DNA from 3 places in the Bacillus sp. LQ16 genome. Region 3 is predicted to be linked to each of the others. Evidence: riboswitches for the same ligand, from Rfam matches in the RefSeq annotation. Region 3 holds a riboswitch; each other region holds the start of a gene.

Region 1 (3,217 bases), 2.1 Mb from region 3:
CAAACTCCTCATAAGTCCCCTTTTCTTTCGGATCTTGATGTGAATCTAAATACGTATATGTAGAGCGCGAAGAAACTTTTGGAGATAAGAGAAAATAACAGGATCCAAAACGCGGAGCCGGCCCATCTGGATGTAACATTAAATTTAGCGCTCCGTATTTTGGACGTTGATCATTCGTTACGCCTTCTAATTGATATGCCCCTCCAAATATTCTCTTTTCCCAAAGGTCACGTTCACCACCAGGGTAAGCAGATACGCTTCCATTAGATAGTAATGTTTCAAATTGACTTTTATATACTCCTTGCTCAAACAATGCTTCAGCAACACTTTTCATACTCGAATCAAGTCTGTCTGGATGAAAGTGTAAAGCAATCCTTGCATGAGATTTTAAATTAGCGACAGCTTCTTCAAATATTTCATCTGTAATATTACACATGTTAAGTATATGATTAATTGTTGCTTTAGCCCCACGTTTTTCGTTCTCTGCATATTTTGAAATATACTCTAAAGCAAATAATTGAGATCTTGATAATTCCATAATCCAATCTCCCCTTTAATTGAAATGACCTTAACCCTTTCAATTAAAAGTGCATTTTTTCCTTCTTATGCAACTAACCTAATTTATTGAACAAAAAGTACTTTAATACAGTCTAATTACAGATACGAGCATTCTTTACGGGTAAATCCACACATTCTACAGAAATGTGATATCCTAGCCATCGCTCAGCAATATGTTCAAATGATAAAACAGATCCCGTTGTAAAAAAACGATGCTTCGGATTCAGATTGTCAGACAAAATTCCTTTGTGCTGTAAAATGGTACTTAACTCTATCACTGTTTCTTCTGCAGAACTAATAATCGTTACATCTTCTCTTAACTTACTTTTAATCACAAACTCTTCTCTATAATCTGATTATTACTATATCCATTGACGTATAAAAATACATTTGTTACTCTTAAAGACGTTAATTTAATATTTAAATCCTCATTCGTATCTCGGTGAGGTAGAGGTTGCAATCATTAAGAGTATCATTTCAGGAGATGTAGTGGCATTGATGAAGGAATGAGAAAGGAATGGTTGCCGAAGTAAGTCGTGTCCACCATGCACGCTTGCTGGGTCTGCATTTAATAAGTGCAGAACTGTCACAAACGTTTCGTTTGTGGAGAGCTATCGAGAGGTATGTCGTGGGTTTCTTATAAGATAGAAAGCATGTAGCGGCAGATTACGTGCTTTTTTTGTTTTGTTTGGGACTTCTCTTCTCTACTAAGAAGACATACATATCTCCTCGCTTGACTTGGTTATACTAACTTTGGAGGTATTTTCTATGCAACAAAAAAAATGGGGCTTTTGGGTACTAACAGCTTTCGTTGTCGGTAACATGGTTGGCGCTGGTATTTTCATGGTGCCAAGTACGTTGGCACAAACAGCAAGCCCACTCGGTGTCACTTTAGCTTGGTTAACAACAGGGTTTGGTGTTTTAATGCTAGCTCTTGTTTTCGGTAATTTAGCAATTCGTCGTCCTGATTTAACGACAGGACCACAAAGTCATGCATATGCTTTATTCTCAACACCAAAAAAGAAAAAAATGGCAGGTTTCAGTATGGTATGGGGATATTGGGTTGCAAACTGGGCAAGTAACGTTGCCATCATTACATCATTTGCGGGATATTTATCACTCTTCTTCCCAATTATGAAAGATACGCGACTACTATTTTCAATCGGTTCTTTTAACATAGAAGTCGGAAAACTAATTACATTTACGATTTGTTCCATCTTACTTTGGGGAACTCATATTATATTAACAAATGGTGTAAGCGGAGCTGGAAAACTAAACTTCTTAGCAACAACAACGAAAGTAACTGGATTCCTTTTATTCATCGTCGTTACGTTATTTGCATTCGAAGCTTCTAAATTTGGACAATGGTACACACCGATGATTGATAAATCAGGTGCATCACACGGTCTTCTTTCACAAGTAAATTTAGCTGCTCTTACAACGCTTTGGGCGTTTATCGGAATTGAATCAGCCGTTCTTTTATCAAACCGTGCTGTTTCTCCAAAAACGGTAAAACGTGCAACAGTTGCGGGATTACTTATTACAGTTGCAATTTACTTAGGAATTACAATTTTAACAATGGGTGTACTTCACGTTGATAAATTACAAGCTTCTGAACGTCCATTAGCAGATGCATTAAACGCTGCAATGGGTCATGGCGGCGGGAAACTGATGGCATTACTTGCTCTTACTTCCCTGTTCGGTTCTATCTTAGGCTGGATTTTATTAAGCTCAGAAGTACCTTATCAAGCAGCAAAAGAAGGTTTCTTCCCTTCCTTCTTCACGAAAACAAATAAAAAAGGAAGTCCAATTTACTCATTACGATTAACAAACATTATGTCGCAAGTATTCCTATTCTCAACATTATCAGGAACCATTGCGGAAGCTTATACATTCGTTATTACCGTATCGACACTGGCCTACCTCATTCCATATCTCGTTTCACCAATCTTCCAGTTAAAACTAGTCGCAACTGGTGAAACATATAAAAATGAAATGCGGGCAAGAATTACAGATGGCATAGTCGCAGTTATCGCACTTTGCTACGCACTATGGGTTATTAAAACCGGCGCATCCGATATAAAAACGTTCCTTCTCGGAATTGGTTTATTCGTAATTGGATTTGCTTTCTATCCATTAATGAATCGTGATCAGAAAAAAAATAACGAAAAGAAAAACGGGCAAGTTGCATAACGCAATTTGCTCGTTTTTTCTTTTGTAAAACATATATAATAGAACAAAGAGGTGAAAAACATGTCAATCGAATCGCTATGGAGCAGTCGCTTCCAACAACATATTCAAAATATCATTACATACTTTGCACGTATGATTAACGGTTTACTATATAGCTTTATCTTTATTTCATGCGTTGGTGCATATTATTATGCTCAGTTTCTAAAAGCATCTCCTTCTAAAGGAATATCTTTAATAATTATAACGATTGTACTTACATTCATTATAACGAGATGCCCTATCCGTACATTTATTCAAAAACCTGATGCTGTCTATTTGCTTGCATTAGAAGAGAAACTAACATCCTATTTCAAAAAATCTCTTCTATACAATTACATCATTCAGCTTTTTCCATTATTATTTACGTTCCTTATTCTCGTACCACTTGCACTGCAATCATTGCAATTAACTGTACCTTTTTTGTGTA
Region 2 (3,217 bases), 1.2 Mb from region 3:
ACAACACCGAAAATTATTTCTAACACCCCAATTATTTTAAGTATATATACACTATTTTCATTTGAACCGATTAATACAGAAAGCATCTTTACTTCTTCTAAATGAGTAAAAAGTAGTTTTGGCACTATCCCTTGATATATCCATACAAAAGCAAATAAAAAACATACGAGCCAATACGTCATTGTTCTTCTAATTAGTAACCTAGGATGAAGCCCCTTTTCTAACCATAATTTTAAGGCATCAAAACTCCAAGCAGTCGCCCAACCTAATAACGGACGAAAAATATAGGAATCTATCACATTTCCTATACGACCAAATCTTGTATCATAATCATATTGTGTCTCAAAATGGATGTATTCTTTATTCGGCGTATACTTCCAATAACCACGTCCTATTTGAATAAGAGATAATGTATTATCCGTCCAAAATTTTAAAGAAGAAATTCTTTCACCAGTTTCTTTTCTTATTTCACCTATTGATTCCCCTTCTCCAGCTATTTCAAGCCCAAATCCAATCTTTGTTTTATACAAAAACTTCTGTGGTTCTCCTTCTTTTTTCTCTAAATACGAAATTTCAGTAAAGCGAGCATCCCACTCTGTATGTATATCTGGTTCTTGCGTATATTCCCATAATTTTCCCATTGTCGTGTTCATTTTTGTCGCAACATAAATAGGCTGTTTCCTTTTCATTCTCCCACCTCCTATGCACTATAAGTTTAATGTACATGCAATGAATTTATTTTGCTACATTTTTCACAAACTTCCTCAGAAAAAAGAAAGAATTTTTAAAATATATATAAAACACTTGATTCCCCGAAAAATTTAAATTATTATAAAACAAATGTTACCAACAACTTCATAAATCAAACACTCTCGCCTAAAACGTGAGATAGAGGTTGCGATACTTATGAGTATTCTAATGGAGACACAGAGATGTCTATGAACTTAGATGAAAGGAAGTATTGCCGAAATTGATAAGTTTCTCTGCATTTATCAATTGGGGCTGTTTTCGAATAGAAACAGAACTGTCATATGTACAGACGTGTACGTATGAAGAGCTATCTACAAAAAAGAGATATCATTTTTTATGATATTCCTTTTTTGGCGGTTTTTTTATTAGCTCCGTTTTCTGTTTCCCTTTTCCTGTAACAGCACCATCCTCACTTATTTGAGATGGTGTTTTTTGTTTGTCTTTATGGTAACTACAGGAGTATTGGGATTTATATATTTCCTAATCTATTCTTAAAAATAGACGAAAGAAGGAATTTGTAATGGAAACAATTGTTCAAAAATTTGGTGGCACTTCTGTCGGTAGCGTCGAGCGCATTCAACATGTAGCAAATTTAATTATTGAAGAATATGAACGAGGTCATAGCGTTGTCTCTGTCGTTTCAGCAATGGGAAAAAGCACGGATGAACTTGTCGCACTCGCTAACGCAATTACAGAAAATCCAAGTAAACGCGAAATGGATATGCTTCTATCGACAGGAGAGCAAGTAACTATTTCATTATTAACGATGGCACTACAAGCAAAAGGCTATCGTGCGATTTCATTAACAGGATGGCAAGCTGGTATTACGACAGAATCTGTACATAGTAGTGCACGGATTACTGAAATTAATACAGATCGAATTCAGTCTTATCTTACTAAAGGCACGATTGTTATTGTAGCTGGTTTCCAAGGAGTCAGTGAAGATTTTGAAATTACAACGCTTGGACGAGGCGGTTCTGATACAACTGCTGTCGCATTAGCTGCTGCACTAAACGCAAAAAAATGTGATATTTACACAGATGTGACCGGCGTATATACGACGGATCCACGAGTTGTAAAAGATGCTTATAAATTAGATGAAATTTCTTATGACGAAATGTTAGAACTTGCAAACCTCGGTGCTGGTGTATTACACCCGCGTGCTGTTGAGTTTGCTAAAAATCATAATGTCATTTTAGAAGTTCGCTCAAGTATGGAACAAGAAAACGGAACAATTGTAAAAGGAGAATGTAACATGGAACAACAATCAATCGTTAAAGGTATTGCATTTGAAGATAATATTACACGCATCACAGTGAAAGGATTAGAACAAGGTTCACTTTCAACTGTTTTCTCTACATTAGCAGCGGCACATATTAATGTAGATATCATCATTCAAAGTATTACAAATGAAGGAACTGTTCATCTCTCCTTCTCCATCCATTCTAATGATTTAAGAGAAACATTAGAAGTATTGGAACAAAATCAAGAGGCACTTCACTATGAAGCAGTAGAATATGAAAATCATTTAGCAAAAGTATCAATCGTAGGATCTGGCATGGTATCTAACCCTGGTGTCGCTGCAAATATGTTTACTACTTTAAAAGAAGAAGATATTCATATTAAAATGGTAAGTACATCAGAAATTAAAGTGTCTGTCGTTATTGACCGCCTTCATTTAGTAACAGGTGTTGAGGCACTGCATCAATCATTTATGGCGAAAATTGAGCCTTTAGTGCAAATGAGCTAATTTGATATGCTCAGTAACACTTATAAAAAAATCATATTAATCTACTTCCTTCCTATTAAATAAAAGCTGTTCGTTAACAAGATGCTATATGACATATAAAAAAACACCTTGTCAATTTTTCCTATACTGTGACAAGGTGTTTTTGACTGAAAGGAATTTGTAACTACTTAGTAGTATAATTATGAGGATGATTAAATAATGAACTTTTATACATAAGGAGATAAGACTATGGCAAAAAACAAATTACTACGAATGGACAATGTCAGCATCGTTGTAGAATCTCTTGATAACGCAATCTCTTTCTTTGAGGAGATTGGCTTGAATCTCGAAGGTCGAGCCAATGTCGAAGGTGAATGGGCTGGTCGCGTAACTGGACTCGGTTCTCAGTGCGTAGAGATCGCTATGATGGTCACTCCAGATGGCCACAACCGAATTGAACTTTCGCGATTTCTCACCCCTCCTACTATAGCAGATCACCGAAAAGCTCCTGTAAACGCCCTCGGTTATCTACGCGTCATGTTCACCGTTCAAGATATTGACGAAATGGTATCGAGACTCACTAAGCATGGTGCAGAGCTCGTTGGCGAAGTAGTTCAGTACGAGAACTCGTATCGTCTCTGCTACATTCGTGGAGTCGAAGGAATTTTAATCGGTTTAGCGGAAGAACTCGGTAATAAATAAGTAAGTGACGTTTTATAAAAAGGCACTATCATTGAA
Region 3 (3,217 bases):
TTCCTTGTGCGATATATGCTTTACGGAAACGGTAATGACTAATTGCAATTCCAACCCATGCGATAAAACCAGACATTCCGGATGCGTTTAATAACCAAATGTATACAACACCATCACCGAATAAAGAAGCAATGAAAGCAATACTACCAACAATTGACGTTACGATTAACGCGTTAACAGGTACACCGCGGCTATCTAATTTACCAAGAAACTTTGGTGCTTTTCCTTGGCGTGCTAAATCCCAAAGCATACGAGTTGATGCATACATACCAGAGTTACCAGCAGATAGTACAGCAGTTAAAATAACAGCGTTCATAACAGAAGCAGCAAAGGCAACGCCCGCTTTTTCAAAAATAAGTGTAAACGGACTTACTGTAACATCACTTGCAGCAAGGCTTTCAGTTGTATAAGGAATTAATAAACCGATAACGAGAATCGCAAGGATATAGAATAAAAGAATACGCCAAAAGATTGAACGAATTGCTTTTGGGATATTACGTTCTGGATCAGACGTTTCACCAGCAGCTACTCCTAATAGTTCAGTACCTTGGAATGAGAAACCAGCTGCCATAAACACACCGATAATTGCCATGATACCGCCGTTAAATGGTGCATCTGCAACAGTGAAGTTTTTAAATCCAACCGTTTCACCGCCCATAATTCCAAAAATCATCATGAAACCAACAATTAAAAAGATAATAATCGTAACTACTTTAATAAGTGCGAACCAATATTCAGATTCACCAAACCCTTTAACAGATAAATAGTTTAAAAGGAAAATAATAGCTAAACATAATCCGCTCCAAATAAGAGAAGGGGTATCTGGGAACCAAAATTTCATAATTAATGTTACGGCTGCAAGTTCAGCAGCAATCGTAATTGCCCAGTTATACCAATAGTTCCATCCAAGTGCAAAGCCAAGTGATGGATCAACAAATTTTGTTGCATACGTGCTAAAAGATCCAGTAACAGGCATGTAAGCTGCAAGTTCAGCTAAGCTTGTCATTAAAAAATAAACCATAATTCCAATTGCGGCGTATGCAATTAATGCGCCACCAGGTCCAGCTGTATGGATGACACCACCGCTGGCAAGAAATAGTCCGGTACCAATTGTACCACCGAGAGAAATCATCGTAAGGTGACGAGATTTTAATCCGCGTTTTAATTCACCTTGTCCTTGTGTAGTTTGCGTTTTAGAGGTAGATTGATTTGTTGCGCTATTCATGTTCAACACTCCTTTTCTTGTAGGTTAGGAAGGAGCGGGGGAGAAAAATACAAAAAACCGCCAAAGGAATTTGGCGGAACGTTTCACAAATAACCACCCCATCATACCCTTCCGTTAAGATAGCACCCCACGTTTACACGGTAATTTTGTAAACGTGACAGTTCTGTTCCTTTCGGAGACAGCCCCAGCTCATATTTCCAGAGAAGAAATATAAACTTCGGCAACTTTTCCTTTCAAACGGAGTCAGCTGACATTCTCTGTGTCTCGTCCGTTTTACTATTAAAAGTCGCAACCTCTACCTCATCGGATTGATGAGGATTTATATATTGCTAAGATTTTTAATATATGGCAATTGTAATGACTTTCTGAATATATTGCAAGATATTTTGTTAGGAAAAGTCAAAAAATATCGGTTATTGTATAGGAAACGCTTGCAAAACTCCACCCGAACCTACTATTATGTAGCAATAAGCAAAGAAAAAATTGTTATACAAATGTTTCGCAAAAAATATTGAAAAACCCTCTAAATTAAAAGAAAATTCAGAAAAATATAATTCGACATAACTATCAAAAGAGGATTATTCCTTAAATTCGTTTCAAAGAATAAGTATAAATTTAACGAATAGGATGAATATTCTTTTTATTTTTAGTAAAATTGAGGTATTGTTTAATTGAAAAGGGGAAATCAATATGAAATTAGAAACAGAAAGGCTCTATATAGTGCCGTGTACAGAAGAGAGAATTCAAATTGCTAACGAGCAAGGATACAATAGCGGTCCGCATATTGTAGGGCATGTAAAGAATGTAAAACAAGATGTGGCTTTATTACCATGGGGGGCGTGGTATGTTCTTCGGAAAGAAGATGATAGCGTTTTAGGTGATATTGGATTTAAAGGTGGACCAAACGAGAATCAAACAGTGGAAATTGGCTATGGATTTATTGAGAAATATTGGAATAAGGGCTATGCAACAGAAGCTGTAAGAGAACTAATCGATTGGGCTTTCAAAACAGGAGAGGTAGAAACAATAATTGCAGAGACACTTCTAGATAATTATAGTTCGATTCGTGTTTTAGAAAAGTTACATATGAAGAGAGTAAATGCTACAGAAACGATGATTAATTGGAAAATAGAAAAATAAAAAATACCGCTCTAAATTGGGCGGTATTTCTTATAGTTATGGTAGCATTTGCTTCTGATCATTTGGATACTCAGCGGTTGATGCGTTAGGACGATTGGAATGATTTCGAACAGCAATGAAAATAGAAATAATAACGACAAGACCAACTGCAACGTAAGAAAGTGAAATAATAGTTGGATCCACTTTAAATGTAGTAAGCAGTGTACGTATATTCGTAAAGATAATAAGACCGCCAACTAATACCCCAAGTAAATGTGCTGGAACGATACGAACTAACCATGCAGCAATTGGAGCTGCGACAATACCGCCAAGCATTAACGCAAATACCCAAACCCAGCTTACTTGTTCCCAGCCAAGTGAGATGAAGAAGCCAATTGTTGCAGCAAGTGAAACAGGAAATTCACTCGTATCTACAGATCCAATAACTTTTCTAGCTTCATTTCCTCTTGCTAGAAGAACAGGCGTCGTAATCGGCCCCCAACCACCGCCACCAGTTGAATCAACGAATCCAGCGAATAAACCAAGCGGCACAAGTTGTTTTGCAGACATACGCTTATTTGAAGTGACAATTTGTTTTTGAATGATGAATCGTAATAAAATATAAACCCCTAAAGTAAATAAAAATACGGAAATGTACGGTTTGATTACATCGCCAGGCAAATTACTTAAAAAACATGCCCCAACAAATGCGCCGATTGCCCCAGGTAATGTAAGTCTAGAAACGGTATATTTATCAACGTTTCCAAATTTGATATGAGATGCGCCAGAAGCTGCAGTTGTAACCACTTCAGCTAAATGAACGGACGCGGAAGCTACAGCCGGTGCAATACCAAACATTAATAATAGTGAAGT

The links. A riboswitch is a leader RNA that binds a small molecule or an ion and turns the genes downstream of it on or off. The one in region 3 is predicted to bind lysine.
Region 1: another riboswitch for lysine. It lies ahead of AC3EMB_RS04610 (amino acid permease); the one in region 3 lies ahead of AC3EMB_RS15020 (amino acid permease).
Region 2: another riboswitch for lysine. It lies ahead of AC3EMB_RS09220 (aspartate kinase); the one in region 3 lies ahead of AC3EMB_RS15020 (amino acid permease).

What each region holds. Positions count from the first base shown of each region.
Region 1 covers NZ_CM173491.1:905,384-908,600, reverse strand. Annotated here, with positions in the region: gene AC3EMB_RS04620 (DUF3626 domain-containing protein) at 1-538, opposite strand, end outside; partial or broken gene AC3EMB_RS04615 (glutamate racemase) at 651-899, opposite strand; lysine riboswitch at 999-1,180, shown strand; gene AC3EMB_RS04610 (amino acid permease) at 1,327-2,751, shown strand; gene AC3EMB_RS04605 (ABC transporter permease) at 2,812-3,217, shown strand, end outside.
Region 2 covers NZ_CM173491.1:1,803,427-1,806,643, reverse strand. Annotated here, with positions in the region: gene AC3EMB_RS09225 (DoxX-like family protein) at 1-689, opposite strand, end outside; lysine riboswitch at 882-1,068, shown strand; gene AC3EMB_RS09220 (aspartate kinase) at 1,271-2,500, shown strand; gene AC3EMB_RS09215 (VOC family protein) at 2,729-3,181, shown strand.
Region 3 covers NZ_CM173491.1:2,983,013-2,986,229, reverse strand. Annotated here, with positions in the region: gene AC3EMB_RS15020 (amino acid permease) at 1-1,225, opposite strand, end outside; lysine riboswitch at 1,338-1,531, opposite strand; gene AC3EMB_RS15015 (GNAT family N-acetyltransferase) at 1,916-2,365, shown strand; gene AC3EMB_RS15010 (sulfite exporter TauE/SafE family protein) at 2,402-3,217, opposite strand, start outside.